Regions from separate parts of the Desulfosporosinus paludis genome, predicted to be linked through region 2. Evidence: riboswitches for the same ligand, from Rfam matches in the RefSeq annotation. Region 2 holds a riboswitch; the other holds the start of a gene.
What was found. A riboswitch is a leader RNA that binds a small molecule or an ion and turns the genes downstream of it on or off. The one in region 2 is predicted to bind lysine.
Positions count from the first base shown of each region.

Region 1: it holds a riboswitch for lysine, as region 2 does, so the genes downstream of both, dapA (4-hydroxy-tetrahydrodipicolinate synthase) here and lysA (diaminopimelate decarboxylase) in region 2, are expected to answer to the same signal.

Region 1 is NZ_CP144211.1:3,212,572-3,224,006, reverse strand. Features, by position in the region: gene VZF35_RS16160 (amino acid adenylation domain-containing protein) at 1-1,250, opposite strand, end outside; gene VZF35_RS16155 (HD-GYP domain-containing protein) at 1,352-2,701, opposite strand; gene VZF35_RS16150 (hypothetical protein) at 3,876-4,061, shown strand; gene dapA (4-hydroxy-tetrahydrodipicolinate synthase) at 5,000-5,890, opposite strand; lysine riboswitch at 5,977-6,152, opposite strand; gene VZF35_RS16140 (ABC transporter ATP-binding protein) at 8,100-8,780, shown strand; gene VZF35_RS16135 (MBL fold metallo-hydrolase) at 9,057-9,791, opposite strand; gene VZF35_RS16130 (hypothetical protein) at 9,845-10,198, opposite strand; gene VZF35_RS16125 (YdbC family protein) at 10,280-10,501, opposite strand; gene VZF35_RS16120 (DUF4352 domain-containing protein) at 10,795-11,271, opposite strand.
Region 2 is NZ_CP144211.1:4,348,325-4,359,759, forward strand. Features, by position in the region: gene spoIIAB (anti-sigma F factor) at 1-331, opposite strand, end outside; gene spoIIAA (anti-sigma F factor antagonist) at 332-676, opposite strand; gene spoVAC (stage V sporulation protein AC) at 993-1,460, shown strand; gene spoVAD (stage V sporulation protein AD) at 1,527-2,534, shown strand; gene spoVAE (stage V sporulation protein AE) at 2,548-2,910, shown strand; gene VZF35_RS21610 (spore germination protein) at 2,979-4,472, shown strand; gene VZF35_RS21615 (acyl-CoA dehydratase activase-related protein) at 4,495-5,583, shown strand; gene VZF35_RS21620 (acyl-CoA dehydratase activase-related protein) at 5,525-6,676, shown strand; gene VZF35_RS21625 (acyl-CoA dehydratase activase) at 6,660-7,688, shown strand; lysine riboswitch at 7,794-7,981, shown strand; gene lysA (diaminopimelate decarboxylase) at 8,099-9,433, shown strand; gene VZF35_RS21635 (hypothetical protein) at 10,036-10,347, opposite strand; gene VZF35_RS21640 (LCP family protein) at 10,702-11,435, shown strand, end outside.

The DNA of each region.
Region 1 (11,435 bases), 1.1 Mb from region 2:
AGTATATTTTGAATCAGACTGTAAGCCCCATTATGGATTTGCTCTATCTCCTCAATGGTAAAAAGCTCTGATAAATAAACATAATCAAGAATTAATTGGCCTTCGCCTTCTCGATCATTAATATGAATGGCCAAAGAATTGATTTCATTGCCATTAAAACACCAATTCGCCTTGAATTTTGTATCCAACACATCAAATTTTGCGTTTTGGTAGGATAAGGTAATATCTGTGATCCGATCCAAATTTCTATACTTATTTCTTAAATCTCTTAATAATAAGTTATATGGATATCGTTGATTTTTAAGTATATTTCGCCAATCTTTAGTTAACTTTTGAGTATAAGAATAAAAATCTAATGATCTATCTATATGTGTTTTAAATAGTACATTATCTGTGAACATTCCAATAGTAGTCTTTTCTCTAGAATTCGATCTATTTAAAACAGGTGTTGAAATTACAATATCTTCATTTGAAATAATTCTTGAAATATAGATACTAAAAATGGCAAATAAAAAAATAAATATAGAAATTTTATTTTCTAAACAATATACATTTATTTCTTCAGTATTAGATAAAATGAAAGTCTTTCTTTTAGCATTAGTAGACTTTAAAGAACTTCTTTTTTTAATATAAGTAGACTTCTCGGGAAGTAAATCAAACTGGTTATTCCAAAAATTCTTATTTTTCTCAAATTTTTCAGAACAATAATACTCGTCTTCACTCAATAAATAATTAATATAAGATGGCTTTAATTCAAAAGAAACACTTTGGTTGTTTATAAGATTTCGGTAATTATTTAATATTTGATTAATTAATTGAATTGTCCCCCAAACGTCACTTATAATGTGATGACATTTTAAGTATAGTGCACCCTCTTGGTTGTTCGTTTTAAGTAAGGCGAAGTAAAATAATTCGGAATCTTTAATTGTGAAAGGAGTTTGAGTTGTCTCTTTTTCCCAAGTAGCCAAATCATTTAATCCATCAGGATACGTAAAATCTTTTAGTTCGAAGTCATGTACCTTATATTCGGAGATATATTGTAAAGGATTGTTATCTTGCTGAGTGATTTTAATTCTTAATGCATCATTTTGTTCGAGACAAAGATTAATAGCTTCTTTTAATTTATCATAATTCACTTCTTCAAAAATCGTAATCATAGTTGCAATGTTCGAGAAATTGCTTTGGTAATATTGTTCAAGAGTCCAAATTGACTGTTGTGGGTAAGAAAGATGGAAATATTTTTCATTCAAGGAAACCACCTCATTATTTTAATTAGTCCGCACCCTCGGGCCCTTTCTGTTAAAATTCATCGGAAAATACATATCTTGCTCATTAACATAGAATCTATAATTCAAGTGATTCGAAGTTTATCAAGGGTAGTCGATTCCTTTTTAGGAACTAACTTCCCTGACTTAAAGAGTTCGACAAAAGCATTAACTAATACAGGATCAAATTGAGTCCCAGCCCCCTTAATCAATTCATCGATTGCTGTTTGAAAAGTGCGGGGCAAACGATACGATCGTTTTGAAGTTATTGCATCTACAGTATCAGATATTGAAATGATACGGGCAAGATATGGTATGTTATCACCGATTAATCCATCCGGATAACCATTTCCATCATATCGTTCGTGATGATATCGAATGACCGGAAGGATTTCACGTGCAAAGTTTAATTTAGAGCATATATTTTCACCATTCTCTGGATGAGATTTCATAATCGGCCATTCTTCGTTACTTAAACTACCAGTCTTGTTTAAAATGGCATCCGGAATCCCAATCTTACCAATATCATGTAAAATAGCCGCACGCCATAGATTTTCCTGTAATTTTTCGGGTAAGCCAAGGTAACGTGCAAGTTCTAGAGAATATTCAGCAACTCGTTCAGAATGCCCATGAGTATATGGATCTTTCGACTCTAAAGCCATCGCTAAAGTAAAAATCATATTTTGACTTTCGTCAAGAGCACGTAAAGATAACTCAAGTTGCGAATTTGCTTTGCTAAGTTCTCTATTCGTTGACTGAAGTTCATTTCTTTGACGTTCGATAGTTTTTTTCTTAATAAAATCTTTAACCTTTAAGTCATATAGAAGCACGGAAAGTAACCACGCTACTACAACAATCAGCGTGCCATTTATATAATTACCTCTCAGAATGTTATAGTTCCCCTGTACCTTCGTAATACCTATTATAAATATTAGATACGACAAGAAATAGATAATAAAACTTATAAATGGCTTGATATATAGAATAATTGCAACGGCACAAGACGTAAATACATAAACTGTTATCTGACCGTGAATAAGTTGGTCATTAACAGAGGTTCCTGCCCCCATGAAAGTCCAAAAAACTGCAAAAAATAGAGAAATAAATCGATAAAAAAATAACTTATTCTTAAAGAAATTGATTTTTGTAAACCATGAAAGTATCAGTAAACCAGACATAGTCGCCAAAATAACAATGTGAGAATAAAAAAGCAAACGATACGCTGGAGTTTTATCCCACAGACCATTGCCCTTTCCTAGAATATCCGTATAAATAAGAATGCAGGATGCTGCAATTAGAAGAATAAAAAAATTATGGCAACGAGTATAATTAATATACTCCAATTCAGATTTAATTTCATCTTTGTAGTTTTCGAATGAATTAAGAAATTTTTCACCAATTGATAGCATTCTATTTCTTTTATAACTGTTTAGCATCTTAAGTCACTTCCAGTTTATATTAATCCTATCATACTCTTCAGAATAATCATAAAAATTTTTACTCAAAAGAAGGCATTATCTGCTAAGATTCAACATTTTTTGCGTATTTCCTTCTCAAATAACAAAATAATTAAGTCCAAAAAATAGCAAGAAAGTATGATCAAGGAATTGAAACTTAATTTTTTAGTGCTATGATTTTATGAGTTTAATCTGTATCCCAGAAACTTCACATTTACTTCAACCTTGCAGACGTTTAAATCTAAACCTCACTCCGTCTCCCTGCGAGAAAAATCGCCTTTGTCAGACCCGTGCCCAACCGCTCATGAAGGGCTAGATAGTCTAAATTTTCACGATCGTCTAACTTGTAAATACAATAACTTAATCAATAATTACACCTCTACCAATCATAGCTATCACAATGCTCCCGACACCTATCGTTGGAATTCCTGCTGACAAAAGCATTCCTAGCAGTCTCACTTCCGAAAAGAAGAGTCAGGGAGGGCTCTTCTTCTTATATCTTGATGTTAGTCATATGGATAACATTTTAGTCTTTTAATGCGGATGATGATTGTCATTGGCTGCTCAGCAAATCACGTACTTGTGGTGACTTTTCGTATCTCATCTTATTTTCTCCCTCACTTGTCACACTTGTCCACTGCCATTCATAAGCTACCCTGAGGTGATGAAATGACAGTGTTATTACGTTGTCCCAATTGTCAGAGCACGAACCACTTAAGCAAATGGGTTAACTGCACAGCTAGAACTTTGAAAATGGACATTCTTTCTGCTACTAAGAATCCTGCTTTCGTCTGTCCAAAATGCAAAAGCGAATCACACCGTGCGAGTATTCCACGGATCAAACATTAAAGTTCAACTTAACTGTTTAAATTCTGCGCACTTGTTCGTTCGCTTCACAAATAATAAAAATTCTTCCTACTTGTCGGAAGGCGCCCTTGGAGATTTATCTTTAAGGTCCTTACTTCCCATGTACCTTTTTAGCTTTTTCGTTCAGTCCCGGGTTTGAACATGATCAATTGTAATAATGCCAGCGTCTATCTTTGCCATCATTTTCGTGCTTAAGTCCTAATTTACAAGTGACCAATGACATATGCTCTTATTTCCCCTCCTCCTGTAAACTGTATAAAAAAAGCCGAAAGGGGACTTATAGTAAATGTATGGAAAGGCAAACAAACCCGGAACTTTGCAAACTGCGCAAATGATGTGCGAATGCGAAAAGGAAAATACTCCTTTGTCTAGCGATTGTATGACTCGATTAATGACAGCCGAAGATTGGGAAAAATACGGACCATTAATTCTAGTTAAGAAAAGAAAACAGCAAAAATTAAAGGACTTTTAAATCTCTATCAATGTCTCGGCATCCAGTATTCGGTGGATCGAAATATCCTTCTTAATAAGGGTACAATCCAAATTAAGATTTCCTTTCCTGCCTCGGCAATCACGGAATTCTTCATAGTCAGGTCACGAATTTCCCGGACCATTCTTGCTGCAACTTAATTACTCAAGTATCTCATGACAGTAATTGCACTCACCAAGACGTAATTCAGTCCATTAAACCTGCAGCAATAAATTTGCAAAAGATTATTGACAGTACTGGATTATGTGACACATATTTTCCGGCATTCCATGAATCGGACCTTTGCCGCAATGGGAATAAAGAGAAAACCCATCGAAGCCAAACACAAGCTGCTTATCAAGTAATTATTTAAGAATCCTGTTGCTATTAATAAAATACCAATTACAAGTGGAAATATATATAATACACCTTGTCTAATTTTTCTCGTTTACGCTCGACATAAAGATACTACCAAAGAACGACATGACTCCCATCAATGACATTAAAACACCATATCCGGTTTCTAGCTTATGCAATATCTCTTTCGCAAACACGAGACGAGAGCCTTCCGAAAATGATTAAATTAGTTATTTCTTTAATTTGAACCAAACATGTAGGTTATGTTTAACCCCAAAACTTACTTATAAAAAACTGCCGGTTGCTGTTCTCAAACCGACTGGCAGTTCATTTTATGCTCATCTTATACTTTTAACAAAAGATAGGATTTACCCTCAGTGGGTGCATCTTTTAACGAAAAGGGCGCAAAATCGAAAAAGCACCGCTTTAAACGATGCTTAATCTGCCCTAAGCCAAAAAATCCAGTAATACTAGACTTTTATGTTCTTTATTCGTATCAGTTATTGAGTACTTATTTGAGCGGATGAGGCTAAACCGCGATCCTAATACAATTTAATGATGACTCGTCTATTACAAGATCCTCCTCAAACGTTTAATCCATGTGCTCTCATAAGAGAGACCAACTTTTCACGGTTTGCATCCTCCATAGTAGTGAGAGGCGATCTGAGATAATCCTTGCAGAAACCCATAGCCGCCATAGCCGCCTTGACCGGAATAGGGTTTACTTCACAAAACAGTGCGTCTATAAGTGTATAAAGCTTATATTGCTGCTCTGCACTGCCTGCAATGTCACCATTAAAGAAACGGGTGCAAATCTCACGTGTCTGTGCCGGCATAATGTTAGAAAGCACAGAAATGCCGCCAACTCCACCAAGCGCCATAAGTGGAACTAACTGATCGTCATTGCCTGAATACAAATCAAGCTTGCCATGCACACGTGCCATCGTTTCAACAATTTTAGAAATGTTGCCATTTGCTTCTTTAATCCCTACTATGTTTTCGTGTTCAGCCAATACCTCGTAGGTTGCAGGCTCAATATTTATACCTGTCCTTGAAGGCACATTATAGAGGATGATAGGCTTAGTACTCTTGTCAGCAATTTGAGTAAACATTTTAATCAGGCCTTTTTGCGTAGCCTTGTTGTAATAAGGGGTAACTACGAGCATTGCATCCGCACCTGCATCGCAGGCACAACGAGTAAGGTCATGCACGTATTCGGTGTCATTGCTACCTGTGCCAGCAATGATCGGCACTCTGCCTTCTGCGTGCTGAACTGCAAATGTAATAGCCGCTCTGTGCTCAGCGTCAGTTAGGGTCGACGCTTCACCTGTCGTCCCACAAATTACCAGAGCATCAATCCCTTCTATAATTTGCCAATCGATTAATTTGCCAAACTGCTCATAATTAATTCCTGTTTCGTCCAGAGGAGTGATGAGAGCAGTAGCGATACCTTTGAAAACAGTGTTCTTTTTCATGTTAATTCTACGTCTCCTTTATATAAAAAAATAGCTGATACGGAATCAGCTACTAAATTACACGTATGATTTTCCAATCATACCGTAATATAGATAGCTCTCCGCAAACGCGACAGTTGAACAAATCTTATTTTGTCCAACCAGCCCAGTCCCCACGTAATTGGGACCAACTTCGGCATCTACACCTTTCACTGAAGCTACGGTCTTACGTAAACCTTAACAACTTCGGGTACTGATTGTACGATGCACCTCTATCAATTCAATTAAGTGTATCCATATATTGCTACACTTGTCAAGCACAAATTAGAAGCGCAAGGAGACGGGAGTACAAGGGAGCGGTTCTTGGGTATTAAATCCTTCTTGCATAGTAAAGAGTTCAGAAATCATAACCACGAACGAAAAGATGAGGTACTTTTGGATTTTGAGCTAAGGACCTGTGCGGCAGAAGAATTTTGCATCAAACGAATCATCTCAAGGACTTTATTTACGGCATCCTATTCTGTCGCACAATAAAATTTTCCCATATTACGTTCTTCTAATTCCTCGAAGCTTAAGCTTCGGTACAAATAAGGTATTATAGTATTTGGATTTATACTATTCCTCTCATAAACTTGATTATTGCAAACCATAAAAGGTTTAAAGAAAATAAAAGATTATGACTGTTGAATTTTAACAGTATGGTACAACAATTAATAGTATATATCTTCCATTTCACATATGATGTACTCAGATTAGAAAAAGCATTCTAACCATAGTAAAAAATTAATTGCAGATATCTCGGCAAAGAATGGCTATTAATAAACCCCCAAACGTTTATAGCGTATGGAGGTTTTTGTGTTTCCTGAGCATAAGCTCCTTAAGTGACCTTTTCAAACAGCATTAAAGGCGTAGCTTTTGAAACAGCGATTATTGAACGATATCGTCGTCGGGAAAGCTCTGGAGAAGAAGCACTCTTAATGTCATCGAAAGGCCAAACTGGGAGATTCGAGGTAGAACCCGAGTGGTAGGTACATTTCCATTTGCGAAAGAATATTGACAGTACCATCTAACCCCATAAAAATATATAATTCAGACGTAGAAATATATAGATGCAAATCTATTAGACTTTGTGTAAACCTCCGGACGCGGAGGCTTTTTTAATTTTAATAGAAAAAAAGCGCCCCTTTCGGAACGCTCTTTATACATAGTACCATAGATTTTAAATTAAATTTTACAGGTTTATGCCGAATCGCTGCCAATAAGTTTAACAGTGCGTGGAATTATTCTTAGCTATTTATTCCTTAATGCCAATATGAATGATATACTAATAGTGGACGGGGAGGTTTCCCCTCCCCTTGTGTGGCTCATTATCGTTTGTGCTTTCCCGGCTTACTACGATTATGGGCCTTTTAATGTTTTCTTTCATTTGATTCCTTAACTTCAACAAATACAGGACAACCCATAATGTACATTAAAAGTTGTTTTTTCATTAAACAATACCCCCCTTTTTACTTGTACTAATTATCACATACCAAACGTTAATTATTTGGTAATACTTGCTTGTGAATTCCCTTACTTTTGTATATCTATCATCTCCTGGTTTCTAAATATAGTTTAGATCAATTTTATATATAAGTAAAATACATAGTTGGAATGCAAATTATGCACAAAACGAATGATCTTGTTTAGAATTTATTTTCATCTCACCCCCTGGTCAGAGCCCAACTTCACGGGCAAATTTATGGGTATTCTGCCAACGCAGTCATATATGAACATAAAACGTTGGAAATTACCCCGTTGTAAAAGAGACAGGTCCTTACGCAATCCCAGCAGCGCCCAGCGAGATCGCTAAGACCCCCGTTGCCCCTAACATAGTGATTTTTTTGAACTGCATTTGTTTTACCTCCTAGTTTTATATTTGGAACGTCCATAGTATTTTCATAATTTTTGAACTTTGCCTATAGATTTTGTGAATATATTGTTAAGATTTTTGTTTAAATGTATTTAATCATGTCCGGAATGTGAAGGTTACCTTTTCTTATAGCTGTTCACGCATATAGCCTCGTTCCTTTAGCTTAAAATGCAGACTTTATTTATGCTTTTCTCAGTTAACCCGATCTCTGGCACAAAAAGAAAATTCTATTAGCACAATCCACCGGTGATGCATCTACTATTGTATCTCCACGATGGTTAAGGAGAATTACGGGTGCAATGAACCGGAGGGATTAGCATGATTACACTGAAGGGAATAACCAAGATTTATGACACCGGATCCGTCAAATCCATCGCTCTACAGGGAATCAATTTACATATCAATGCCGGAGAATTCGTGGCGGTAATGGGGCCTTCAGGATCCGGCAAGTCAACGATGCTAAACATAATTGGTTGTCTGGATAAACCTACAAGCGGCGAATATTATCTTGACGGTAATAATGTTGCTCAAGCTTCGACCACCCAATTGGCAGAAATACGCAATAGGAAAATAGGCTTCATTTTTCAGGGGTTTAACCTTCTGCCTCGCACAACAGCTTTAGAAAACGTTGAATTACCCCTTATCTATGCAGAAATTCATGGCAAAGAACGACGCCAACGAGCATTAAAGGCCTTAGATACAGTTGGGCTTGCCAACCGGGTGAATCACACAAGTAAAGAACTATCTGGCGGTCAGCAGCAACGAGTAGCCATTGCCCGTGCTCTGATACACAATCCAGCTGTCATCCTTGCCGATGAGCCAACAGGAAATTTAGATACTCAAGCCAGTAAGGAGGTTATGGCCATATTAGAGGATCTGCACCAAGCTGGAAACACCATCGTTGTTGTCACACATGAGCAAACTATAGCTGACTTCACAAATCGAGTAATTCGGTTCCGTGATGGCCGGATCGTAAGAGAGGATAGGAAAACGGTTTAAGCCTGAAAGTCCTAAACATTATTAGGCCAAACATAGCTGTCTAAACAGCGATAGCCGCTCTTGAAGAGCGGCTACTACTACTTACCATAACCATTATCAGATAGAATCAAATTAAATTTAGTAGCATGTATTATTTACCCATGACTTTATTGAACCCCATACCTGGTTGAGCGGTACCAGCAGTACTAAGTGGGATACTCTCGACAATACTACCTCACAATGAAAAAATAGGCTTAACGGAGTTCCGTTGAGCCTATTTTTTGTGTAATCCATTGATTAAATGGTTAGCTGGAGAATTCGTTTTTGTACATCCTCTTTAAATACGCCCCCATGGTAACAAATAACGTTTTCAATATCGTATTGAGCTAATTTCTTAACTGATTTATTCGCCTCATCCATATCATAAGTGGCAGATGGGTTTGGGCCCGATAATCGACCCTCATTTGCTGTAAGGGCATCCCCAGTCACTAAGGTTTTACTTGGCTTGTGATATAAACAGATGTGACCGGGAGTATGTCCTGGCGTATAGATAACAATTATACCACCACAATATGGCAGTTCCTCTCCGTCCTCAATCGTTCTGTCGATTTTTGCTTTTGGCGGGTTGGAAAACACTGCTTGAAGTCGTTTTCGTTGTTCTTCAGGTAAAGTTTCAAACAGTTTTGATCTTTTAGCTGCATCCGCCTTAATCAGTGGCTTATCACCCTGAATATAAGGTTTCTCTACCTCATGCGCTAAGACCTCAACTTTCCGTTGAGACTTAGCTAAGATTTCTGGCAAACTGCCGACATGATCAACATCCTGATGGGTTATGATCACTTTGTTCAATCGGTCAAAGGACACTCCTGCCATTTCGATGGCTTCTCTAATTTGTTGTTCTAAGCCAGGAAAACCGGCATCTACCAGAATTACAGATTCTTCATCCCAAAATAGTGTTGGATAAATAGTCGTTTCCCGCCCCATCAGATTTACGGTCAGTTCAAGTGCCTCCACACCATCAGCTATTCTCAATTCAATCCACCCCATTTTTTTAACTGCTTTGAACTTTAGTATTCGTCATTCTATCATAAGCTAATCCCACTTGTTCGATTGGAAATTCTATTTAGTGAGTTACTAAATACCTCCTTAGCGGAAAGCATTCCCTTTGTCAGTGTATTTTGCAGATTAGTTTCGACTTGCTTAAGATTGTAACCAAGAAGTTTTTGAGCAATAGTGCTCGACTCATTTTGAATGGATGCTTGAATCTTGGAAGTAGTATTCTTTGGTATTGTTGTACCATTAGTCATATTCGTATAAACCATTAATACTACAGCCAGCAAAGCTAACAGAATTATCCCTTTAACAAAGAAGCGTATAAACTTTACGATAATAATAATCCCCACGACTACTGCCAATATTATTAGGATTGTGTTTGTCATGTTAACACCTCCTATGGCGGTCCCGATCTGGTTAATGACAATTCTATTCGTTTCTCAGGTACGTCTATCTAACCAAATTTATTACAACTTAAGCCGACTTAGAACATCCCATAACTTCTTCAGATCCTCTTTGCTAAGAGTTACGCCTTTCCCCATCTTCGTATGATCCGGAGACCATTCTCTAATATCATACTTTGGTTCCTTATCATTCCAGCTAATAAGGTTAAGTTCCTTTTTCCAGCCCTTTGCTGATTCTGAAAGGACACCGACTGTTTCCTTAATCTCGAATTTTATGTCAGCCATTCGCTTATCTCCTTTTAATCTTTCTTCTTCCTTACCTTCGGTAAACCTCAAGTAGCTTCTGAGATATGTAATTTTTAAGGAAGCATATATTTTCCTAAACGAAATCTTATAGGTATTGCCACAATTGTATCAAATATTGAGTACTTATTTGGTGGAGGCGAGACGGTACTATTTTTGTGCCTAATGAATATTTCCATCATTTTAAAAGTACTCCCCACCAACGAGGGTACTTTTAAAGAATTACAGCAGTCATTCAAGTTTACCTTTTGAACCCTTTTCCTATAGCAATTTTTTTATTTTAATTTAATTTCATAAAGTTCGTTTGTCCCTGACTTTCTGGATGCAATAAAATAACTTGTAGCGTCTGATGGTAATTCATATACCCAATTCCCTGTTACTTTAATACTCGGAGGAAGTTCTTTGTAATCGAGATAATCATCAATTACCCCAATAGTATCGGAGTAGGTTTTAAACTGACGATCTTTATTGTCAACAATCACCAGATCCGGAGGTATTTTAAATGCTGTATTTGTTATATTAGTGAGGTCGGCATTGACTACAACAAACTTTGCACCTTCCGTAGCGGTTTTTGGCGAACCATATTTAGAACTGATTGTTTGTTTTTCTTCCACCCCATTAACTTTAAGCTTAATCGTAGCAAAAGTAATTTCGTCTCCAATGTTTTTTGTTATTATGATCGTATCATCTTTCTCTGCCTTTTCCACGGCAGTGGACGGTTGCTGAGACGTGCCGAAACTTTTGTTTCTCATGTCCCCATCTCTTCTGAAATATATAATTTTAATGAAGCATATCTTTTCCAAAACGAAAAGTTATGGGTATTGCCACATTGACGTGAATATAACTTACAGGGTTTTTAATGAGGTAATGAGGTGATGAGGCTAAAAAACACATTCTCTGATACAATTTAATGGTA
Region 2 (11,435 bases):
AAACAAAGCCTAGGCCCATTCGTTCAGGATCCGTGCTAAATGCAGGCTGCATAGCCTGTTCTACATCTGGGATTCCACATCCTTCATCTTTTACAACAATCTTGAGGAGATCGCCCGCGACTTCTAGATTGAGATAAACAATCCGATTTGACTGATTGTGGTAACCGTGGATGATGGCATTAGAAACCGCTTCGGAGACCGCAACTTTTAGTTCTTCAATATCATTGAGAGGCAGGTCCAACTGCCCTCCCACTGAAGCTATGAGCAACCGCGCAATGCCGACATTTTCTGAAATACTCGAAAATGTTAGGGCTAATTGATTCGATTTCATTTAAGCTCGCCTTCCTTCCTCATAAGCATGGGCTTCATCTTCATAGAAGCTAATGATCTTAGGCAACCCCGACAATTCCATGATTTTGTAAACGTTTGGAGGTACGTTGGTAATTTTAAGTTTCCCCCCTAAGGACAGCAGCTTCTTGTACCTCCCAAGAATAACTCCAAGTCCGGAACTATCGATAAATTGAACGTTCTGGAGGTTGAGAATGACTGTACGAATCCCTCTTTTCTCAATCTCAATGTCTATAGCTTGTCTTACGGTGGCTGAAGTGTGCATATCCAGTTCTCCGTCTAAGCGCAAGAACAGGGTAAGGCGCTCTATCTTTTTATCAAGGTTCAAGACCATCCCCCCTAAATTGAATTCATAACGGTGACCTGTATCGCGAAGTTTGATTTATAGTTAGGTCTGATTTCGGAAGAGGAACGTTATTAATGAAGTGGAGCATTCTCTTAGTTTTTAGCTTGCAGGGCTTGCTCTAATCGATGACCTTTAATAAATTCGTTATTACCCATAATTTTCCTGCTTAGGATTTAAAGTGTTCTTGGCAAGCTCTGTCGAAATATCTGCAATTTTTAATGAGTCTAGAGTTTTCTAAGTATAATTTAGCCACTTTTCATTAATAATACAAATTAGTCTGTATAAGGGAGGCAGCTGAATGGCTAATCAAACTCTTCGCCCGCCAACCATTTCAATTTCTCCGGAACAATATAAAACGTTATCTCAAAAGTATACCCCAAAGCCTACCGTAGCGAAAAATATGTTGCGGGCATTCTTCGTTGGAGGAATTATTTGTGCAATAGGTCAGGTCATCATCAATTTATTTTCGTCCTTTGGGTTGACACGTGTAGAATCATCAAATGCGGCGACGGCCACAATGATTTTTTTAGGTGCTTTACTGACGGGATTAGGTGTTTATGATGAAATCGGAAAATTCGGGGGGGCCGGGTCGATTGTTCCAGTGACTGGTTTTGCAAATTCGATCGTTTCTCCTGCTATGGAATTTAAACGTGAAGGGTATGTTCAAGGAGTGGGGGCAAGGCTGTTTACCGTTGCCGGACCTGTACTTGTCTATGGCATTGCTGCATCGATCGTGATCGGTGTCATAACCTATTTTGTGCGTTAAAGATTAAGACTAATGTTATGTAAGAAAACTTTGATTCTGGGTTGCGAATGGGGATGAATATATGTCATGGATTTAAAACGAATAGGTAATCAGACCGTGGTGTTTGCCAATCCTCCGGTGATACTATCGTCTTATTCGGTAGTTGGTCCTAAAGAAGGACAAGGTCCGCTTGGAAAAACATTCGGCAATGTTTGGAAGGACCAGTTGAATGGTGAAAAATCCTGGGAACTGGCAGAAAGCAAAATGCTTCAGGAAGCGCTGCAAGGAAGTATTGATCAGTCAGGCATCTCCAAAGAGCAAATTGAGTTTATGCTGGCAGGGGATTTGCTTAATCAAATTGTCTCCTCAAATTTTGCTGCGCGACAAATTGCGCTGCCATTTATCGGTGTCTATGGCGCTTGCTCAACAATGGCCTTAAGCCTGGCGATTGGAAGTATGTTGATTGACGGTGGATTCGCTCAGCATGTCCTGATTGGAGTATCCAGTCATCATGACACGGCAGAACGACAATTTCGTTTGCCAACCGAACAGGGCAACCAAAGAGCGATGAGTGCTCAGTGGACTGTGACGGGAGCTGGCAGTGTACTCCTTGGCAAACAGGGGGTGGGGCCAAAAATTACTTCAGCAACCATAGGCAGAGTTATAGATTATGGGGAGACTGATGCCAACAATATGGGCGCAGCGATGGCTCCTGCGGTTGCCGATACAATCCTCAATCACCTGCAAGATTTACAGCGTACAGTTCAAGATTACGATTTAATAGCTTCTGGGGATTTAGGTGCAGTGGGCCTAGCTCTTGCCGGTGAAGTACTTAAAAAGAGTGGTGTAGATATGGGCACAGGATTCACGGATTGCGGAGTTAAGATTTTTGATTCAACGCAGGATGTTCACGCCGGAGCTAGCGGTTGTGCCTGTTCTGCCGTTGTTTTTGCCGGTGATATTATGCAGAAACTTAAGGCAAGTGAGTTGAAGCGAGTTATGCTGATTGGGAGTGGTGCTCTACATAGTCCTACATCTGCAATGCAAGGAGAATCAATACCAGGAATAGGACATGCGGTAGTTATCGAAGCCTGAAAGGAGCAATTCTATGTTTAATATGATTGTACCAGCCTTTATCGTTGGTGGATTGATCTGTGTTATAGGCCAATTATTGATGGACTTGACCAAACCGTCATTTACTCCTGCCCATGTATTAGTCTCATATGTAACCGGCGGAGCAATTCTTGGAGCATTAGGATTGTATGAACCGTTAGTGAGACTGGCAGGAGCAGGAGCGACGATTCCTTTATCCGGATTTGGGTACAGTCTAGCCAAGGGGGCTATGGATGCTGTCGGAAAACGTGGGATTATTGGGGCATTTTCGGGTGGTATTGAAGCAACAGCCGTTGGAATTGCCGCAGCCGTATTTTTTGGGTATGTGATGTCTGTCACGTTCAATCCTAAAGGCTAGAGCATTAGAAATTGAGATTACTTGATGATTAAACCGTGATCTTAGAACCGTGCAGAAGGAGGTAAGGTATGGATAATAATTCAAGTGAGAAAAACACCCCGGTTAGTAAAAATTACCAGGAGAATGTTGATTACCTCAATAAGGAATTAGGAGTTCCGGATAATTTCGATATAGTCCTTCGAGAGATGTCCATTGGCGGTAAAAGGATAGCCATTTATTCTGTTAACGGGATGGTTGACACGCATGTAGCCAGTTATATCTTAGATGCCTTGATTGACCTGGAACGTTCAGACCTAATTGTTAATGCCTTAGATAAATTGGTTAAAGGACGCATTGTGGATTTGCAGGTCTCAGAGGTCCAAACGATGGATAAGGTATTCTATTTTGTTTTGTCGGGTCCAATGGCAATCTTTGTTGAAGGACAAGATAAGGCAATTATTGTTGATGCCAGGACCTATCCTTCTCGTCAGCCTTCCGAACCAGATATTGAACGTGTTACCCGAGGGTCCCGTGATGGATTTACAGAGACTCTTGTCATGAATACAGCCTTAATTCGCAGACGCTTGCGTGACCCAAAACTGCGTATGAAATTGGTTCAAGTAGGAGGACGCTCCAAAACAGATGTTTGTATTTCTTACATCGAAGATATTACCAACCCAGAGATGGTCAAGAAAATCCAGGAAGATCTTCAAGCAATAAAAATTGACGGGATTCCCATGGCCGAAAAAAGCGTGGAAGAATTCATTCTCGGGAGTAAATTCTGGAATCCTTATCCCCGTGTGCGTTATACCGAACGTCCGGATGTTGCAGCAATTCATTTACTGGAAGGCCACGTCGCGATTATTGTCGATACCTCACCCTCCGTTATAATGGCACCGACGACGTTTTGGAGTCATCTGCAGCATGCGGAAGAATATCGCCAGGAACCAATTGTCGGAGCATATCTCCGCTGGATACGTTTCGCGGGTGTTTTTGCCGCTCTGTTTTTGCTTCCCCTCTGGTTGGGTGCAGCTCTAAACCCTCAATTACTTCCGGATTGGCTTCAGTTTATCGGTGTTTCAAAAGCTGCAAAAATCGGCTTGCTTCCCCAAGTATTAATGGCGGAATTTGGAGTGGATCTCCTGAGGATGGCAGCAGTTCACACTCCGGCCCCCTTGGCGACAGCGTTAGGTTTGATCGCCGCTTTTATGTTAGGGGACATAGCCGTTAAAGTTGGAATGTTTTCTCCCGAAGTCATTCTCTATGTTGCCGTGGCTACAGTAGCAACGTTTGCGACACCGAGTTATGAGTTGGGTTTGGCCAATAGACTGGCTCGTTTGTTTATCATTATTATGACCGGACTTTTTAACTTCTGGGGATTCTTAATCGGAGCGTTTCTCGTACTCTTTCTTTTATGGAGAACAAAATCCTTTGGAGTGCCTTATCTTTGGCCTCTCTTGCCTTTAAATATTAAAGCCTTGGGAACAGTACTGGTTCGGTCACCAGTTCCAATTAAGAATACGCGCCCAAGTGTTTTAAAGCCTCAGGATCCTATCCGGCAGCCGGAGGGTAAGGATAAATAGATTAAGAAAGGATGCCATAAGTGTGAAAATAGGGTTTCCGCGTGCTCTTTTTTATTATGATTATTTTCCTTTTTGGGCCGGCTTTTTTTATCGGCTCGGTATAGAGGTTGTTACTTCCCCTCCAACAAATCGTCAAATTATGGAGGACGGCCTCAAGAAAACCAGTGACGAAACGTGTTTACCGCTTAAGCTGCTGGCTGGACATATGCAGACCTTAAAGGATGTCGATGCGATTTTTTTGCCTCGTATGGTCAGTATAGAAGCAAATACCTACAATTGTCCGAAGTTCTTAGGTATACCAGAAAGCTTGCTACCTGCAGTCCCTCCTGGAATTCCGGTACTAAGTGCCGTCATCAATTGGCGCAAGGGCCAGCGTCAGGTCCTCAAAGACCTCCAAATTTTTGGTTTAGAAGTTGGCAAAAGTAAGGGAGAGATTCGTGCCGCCTTCATGGAAGGGCAAAAATGGCAGCAGTGCTATCAAGATTCCAGAGGAAAAGGGTGGGATTTTGAGGAGGAAATGCGTGAAATCGAGCAGCTCACAAGGGGACAGATGCCCTCCTCAAATTCTCCTAAACCCGGACAAGGGACCAAAAGAGAGGCTTTTTCGTCTTCCTTGAGACAAATCAGCGAAACTAATCATCGTTTAAGAATTACCTTAATCGGACATTCCTATCTAATCCAAGAATGCTATGCGAACCTGAATCTGCTGGGACGCCTTCGTGATAAAGCGGAAGTGAACTTAATCCAACATGTTGAACAGGACGAAATTGAAGTGAATTTATCGGGGCTGCGCAAGAAACTATTTTGGAGTCATGCCAAGCAAATCTATGGTGCCGGGAACAAATTTGCTCAAGATCAAACCATCGATGGGATTATTTACCTCACATGTTTTGGATGTGGTACAGATTCTATGGTTCAAGAATTAGTAGCGCGAAAAGTACGAGACCAACATAAGCCTTACATGGTGATAACCCTCGACGAACATACTGGCGAAGCTGGGTTGGTGACTCGCCTTGAGGCCTTTCTGGACATGGTCGAAAGGAGGAAGGCTCGTGAAGGTTACATTTCCACACATGGGGAACGCATGGATCGTTATTCAAACTCTCTTTGAATCTCTCAATGTTGAGGTGGTTGTTCCTCCCATCAATAATAAACAAACGTTAACGCTGGGTACTAAGCTGGCACCTGAAGCAGCGTGTTTGCCTTTGAAACTGAATCTTGGTAATTACATCGAAGCAGCGCAGGAAGGCGCAGATACGATCGTTATCACTGGGGGAATTGGTCCTTGCCGATTTGGTTATTATGGGGAAATAGAAGGGCAGATTCTCAGAGATGCTGGTTACAGTTTGGATGTTGTGACTCTTGAACCTCCCGATGGAAGTTTGAGAGGTCTGGCTCAACGTATTAGGTATTTAGCCGGAACGAGAAATTCTTGGGCATCGATTCTTAAAGCCTTGCGCTTTGCCTATCTGAAATGTGTAGCGTTAGATCAAATTGAAGATTTAATCCATGCTGCACGACCGAGATTGCCTAATCCCCAAGAAACCGAACTTCTTTACGAGGAAGGTAAGAAACGCTTAGCAGAGACGATGACAGTAAAAGGGATACAGGATATAGTGCGTTGGCTGCAGGAGTGTATTCGTGATCGTCAATCTGCGGGAAACATGGTTTCTGAGAAACAGCAAAAGCCCCTGCGCATAGGAATCATTGGAGAAATTTATACCATTTTAGATCCCTACACATCCGTAGGAATAGAAGAGCAACTGGGGCATCTTGGAGTAGAGGTGGACCGCTCTATTTATCTTTCCGGCTGGGTGGGGAATCATATCTTTCAAGGTCTGGCTCCAGGTTATCGATCAATCCGTTCTTACCATAACCACGCCAAACCGTTTTTGCCGCATTTTGTGGGAGGACATGGACAAGAAACTGTTGGCGCCGCAGTCAAATTTGCCAGAGAAGGATTCGATGGGATTATTCAACTGTTTCCTCTTTCTTGTATGCCTGAGATTGTGGCAGCCAGCGTATTGCCTCGAGTTCAAGAAACCTATCAAGTACCCATTATGACACTCATTGTTGATGAACATACTGGGCACGCGGGGGTACAGACTCGTTTGGAAGCGTTTGTTGACTTATTAGAAAGACCACGACACAAACGTATTCCAGAAAACACTAGAGAGGGTGTGTCGGTTGTTGGGGGAAGATAGCTTTTATTTAGGTGCAGATGTTGGTTCGGTCAGCACAAATTTAGTGTTGCTGACCGAGGATGATAACGTGGCCTTAACCCTTTACTTGCGTACTCAAGGGCGTCCTATGCAAACGATTCAAGAAGGAATGAAACTTTTAAGGTCAAAAATCGGAAATTCGGCAAAAATACTAGGGGTAGGAACAACGGGAAGTGCACGGCAACTGGCGGCTACGTTGCTAGGAGCAGATGTTATCAAAAATGAAATTACAGCCCACGCTGTAGCTGCCTCTCGAGTGGACCCTTCGGTACAAACGATTCTCGAAATTGGAGGACAAGACTCCAAGATCATTATTCTTCGCGATGGGGTTGTTTCTGACTTTGCTATGAATACCGTCTGTGCCGCCGGAACGGGATCTTTTCTTGATCAGCAAGCAGCGAGACTAGGTATACCCATTGAAGAATTTGGCCGATTAGCCCTCGAAGCAAAAAATCCCGTAAAGATTGCTGGGCGCTGTTCAGTTTTTGCCGAATCAGATATGATTCACAAACAGCAGTTAGGGCATGCTCTTCCTGATATTTTAGCTGGCCTTTGTCAAGCGATGGTTCGAAATTACCTGAACAATGTAGGTAAGAATAAGGATATACGAGGGCCAATTTTTTTCCAAGGTGGTGTAGCTGCTAATCCAGGGATATGTAAAGCTTTTGAAGCAGAGTTAGGACAACCTGTCCTTGTCCCTGAACATTATGGGGTTATGGGTGCCTTAGGAGCTGCTTACTTAGCACAGGAAAAAATAGGATTGAACCCTGGGCATAGGACACAGTTTCGAGGGCTGCATTTAGGAGAAACCCAATTTAATGCCAAAAGCTTTGAATGTTCCGGGTGTGCTAACCGCTGTGAAGTGATCGAAATTTTACAAGACGGGTCAAGCTTGGCTCGATGGGGAGATCGCTGCGGCAAGTGGTCAAACGCACTTGGAGTAAGTACAAGTAAGGAAAAATCCCAAGATGAGGGAGAACAACGCGGGGCATAATGAACTCTAAGATTCGATGATCCTACATCCTCCCCTAAAAATGTTTTGACCTTCAATCGGAAGTCTGATATAATTATTTAAATTTCATATGCCTCATCTCTTTGGAGGTGCGGTAGAGGCGCGAATGACAATAGTACCGTGGAGAAGGCTGCGACAACTGATGAGCCCATGGAAAAGGGGATTTCGCCGAAGCCCAAAAAAAAGCGTGATTTTTGGTGCTGGTCCTACAGTAAAGAATTGTGGGACTGTCACACGATGCTTTTGATTACATCGTGTGGAGAACTACTCCCAACAGGAGAAGAGGGTCAATGTTTGCGTGCAGTTGTGCGGCAACAGAGGACCTCCTTCTGTTGCCGTTCGTATTTAAACGGTTGAAGAGTATAGCTATTAGTGATTGGGGAGGAAGAAACATGAGACTGCACGGTACTCAACAAATCAATGAACAAGGACATTTGGAAATCGGTGGGCGTGATACTACAAAATTAGCTCAACAATTTGGGACTCCTTTATATATCATGGATGAGACTCATATTCGGGAGATATGCAGACGCTATTACAAATCGTTTGTCGAAGGCCTGAAAAATGCGGAAGTTATCTATGCCTCTAAGGCTTTTTCGACCCTAGCTATGTGTCGAATCGTTGATCAAGAGGGGTTAGGTTTAGATGTCGTTTCAGGGGGAGAACTATATACAGCACTGCAGGCTGAATTTCCGGCTGAGCGTATCTATTTTCATGGCAACAATAAGTCACGAGAAGAATTGACCATGGCCCTAAAGGTTGGCGTTGGACGTATTGTTGTAGATAATTTTTACGAAATGGATCTTTTAAACGAACTTGCTCAAGACATGCAGCAATCCGTGAACATACTTCTTCGAGTAACCCCAGGTATTGAAGCCCATACCCATGAATACATTCAAACCGGTCAAATTGATTCTAAGTTTGGTTTTACGCTTTCGAATGGCACCGCAGATCGGGCCTTAGATTTAGCATTGTCCTATTCAAACCTAGCAGTCAAAGGAATCCACGCTCATATTGGGTCGCAAATTTTCGAATTGGACTCTTTTAGTCATGAAGTCCAGGTTATGATTCAATATATGGCTGATATTCTTGAACGTACAGGATACCTTTTGCAGGAATTAAACTTAGGTGGAGGATTCGGAATTTATTATGCCTCAGGTGATGCTCCAGCTCAAATTGAGGATTATGCCAGAACGGTCCATAATGCCCTTGAGACCGCCTGTGAGACACACAAATTTCCGCTTCCGAAAATTATTATTGAACCCGGCCGTTCGATTGTCGGGACTGCCGGTACTACGCTTTATACGATTGGGTCCATCAAGGAGATTCCTGGGATACGAAAATATATTGCCGTTGACGGGGGGATGGCGGATAATCCACGCCCTGCGCTCTATCAAGCTCGTTACGAAGCAGTTTTGGCCAATCGTGCCAATGAAGAAACCGCTGAAGAAGTTTCGGTTACCGGAAAATGCTGTGAATCTGGAGATATGTTGATTTGGGATATCAACTTACCAAAAGCTCACTCTGGTGACTTATTAGCAATATCTTGTACAGGTGCTTATAATTACTCCATGTCTTCAAATTACAACCGCCTTGCTAGGCCAGGTGTGGTATTGGTGGAGGGCGGTCATGCAGATGTCATTGTGAAACGTGAAAATCATTCGGATTTATTGAGGAATGATGTTCTCCCTGAGCGATTAACCTATTTGCCAATGGCTAGTCGATAAAACAATGATAAAGGACTCGTGTACGTTATGACGTTCACGGGTCCTTTTTTATCCTGATCAGAAAGTATAACTTACGTTACATACTTTCTGATCAGGATAAGTGCAAAGACAGTGTCTCGGGTGTCGGCCAAAGTTTTCTTGACTTAATACCCTTTCTGAGGTCGTACGAATGTTAGGTCAAGAGCAACTAAAAGTAGAATAGCGATTAAAATCAAGGTTAAACCATTAGGAGAACCCGGGACTGAATACGTTCTATCAGGAACGTAAACTGATGGGTAAGCTATAGATAAAGGCGGCATGCTTCCTAGTACAGTGGGCTGATAAGAATAAGATTGGTAATTAGAGGGTGAAGTAGCTGGAACAGGGAAGCGGCGTTGTTCGTACGGTGAGAAACGTGGTACGGAGGTGGTTACAGGATATGGTGAATAATTTTGTGGAATTGGATAGTGACTGTGATTTGATAATGAGTTGTTTTGATGAAAGAGCAAAGGTGCCCTCATTACGGGTGCATAAATACGGGCGTTGCCAGGATTCAAAGCAGCTCCCCCTTTCCAATAATTCACCCGTTTATCAAATGACCGATGGTTGACGATATATGATTATTATTGGGGACTTAAAGGAGTTGAATCTTGATCTTGAGTTTGATGGCTGCCTTTGTGAAAAAGTCCAACATATTCTTGATTTGGAGACCAAGCCTCATTTTCGTACAAGAATTCCGGAGGTTCTGACTGAGATCGTTGAAAGCGGAAGAATTTATTCATAAGATTAACAGATGTCCTTGGCAAATTATTATCGCCTAATTCTATTTCTTCTTCTTCGCTGGCAACGTTGTTCTCCGTTGTTTCTTGTACCACGTTATTGTCCGAAGCTTTGGCAATAAAGAGCTTAGAAAGTAGTCGTTTAAGAATATCCATAACTATACACCTCGCATGGTATTATATGTAATATTTTTAACGATGTACCTTTGAGAGAGCACAAAAATTGCTAAAAAATTACATCTGAATTCTGGAATATTTTTAAAGGAATTGTTTGATGCTAGAAAGTAGAATTTTGCTTTTTAGCGAGGTGGACTCGGTTGCAGAAAAAAAAATATGGATCATTTTTCCGGGTCTGCAAAGTATATGGCTTACTTTTTCTGTTCGGGGTTTTTCTTGGAGTTGGGTTTGTGTTAAGCCCTGTCATTTTTGGCCAATTTTCAGGGGAAGCAAGAACCCTAAAGGCTTCAGAACACGCGAAAGAAAACCCGTCCGCTCTGGTGGAAGAAAAACATGAGTCTGCCCCTGAAGGTAATCAAATGCAGCAAGATTCCGGTTCAAGTTCTCCAGCGGATCTCCCAGATCCCCCACATCTCCAGCAGTCCCCCTGCAGCTCCTTCAAGCGATTCAGCCCCTATCCCTAAAAATAAACGTGTCACGATACTCCTAGTAGGTGTTGACCGTCGTCCTAATGAAAAATCGTTAAGCAACACGGATACGTTAGTAGTCGCCAGCATTAACACAGAAAATGGGAAAATAGCTCTTATCTCTATACCGCGTGATACTCAAATCATGATTCCAGGCTACGGTAAGAGTAAAATCAATGCAGCTGCAAGAATTGGCAAAGGGCTTAATACGACCTCTGCATTGATTGAAGGATTAATAGGTCAACCAATCGACGGTTATGTTCTTACGAACTTTACGGGCTTTAAAGATATTATCGATACCTTGGGAGGAATCACGATTACGGTTGAAAAAGATATGCATTATGTGACTGGAGACAAAGTCGATGGGATTATTGATTTAAAGAAAGGGACTCAGCGTTTAAATGGTGCACAGGCCTTGCAATATGCCAGATTTCGTCAAGATGCTTTAGCGGATATAGCTAGGACAGCCCGGCAACAGGCCGTTTTAAAAGCAATAGAGAAAGAATTGCTTCAAGTAAAAACGATTCCAAAATTGCCGTGGCTAATTCCTCAATTCATGAAATCTGTTGAAACAAATCTCTCCTTAAGCCAGATATGGGC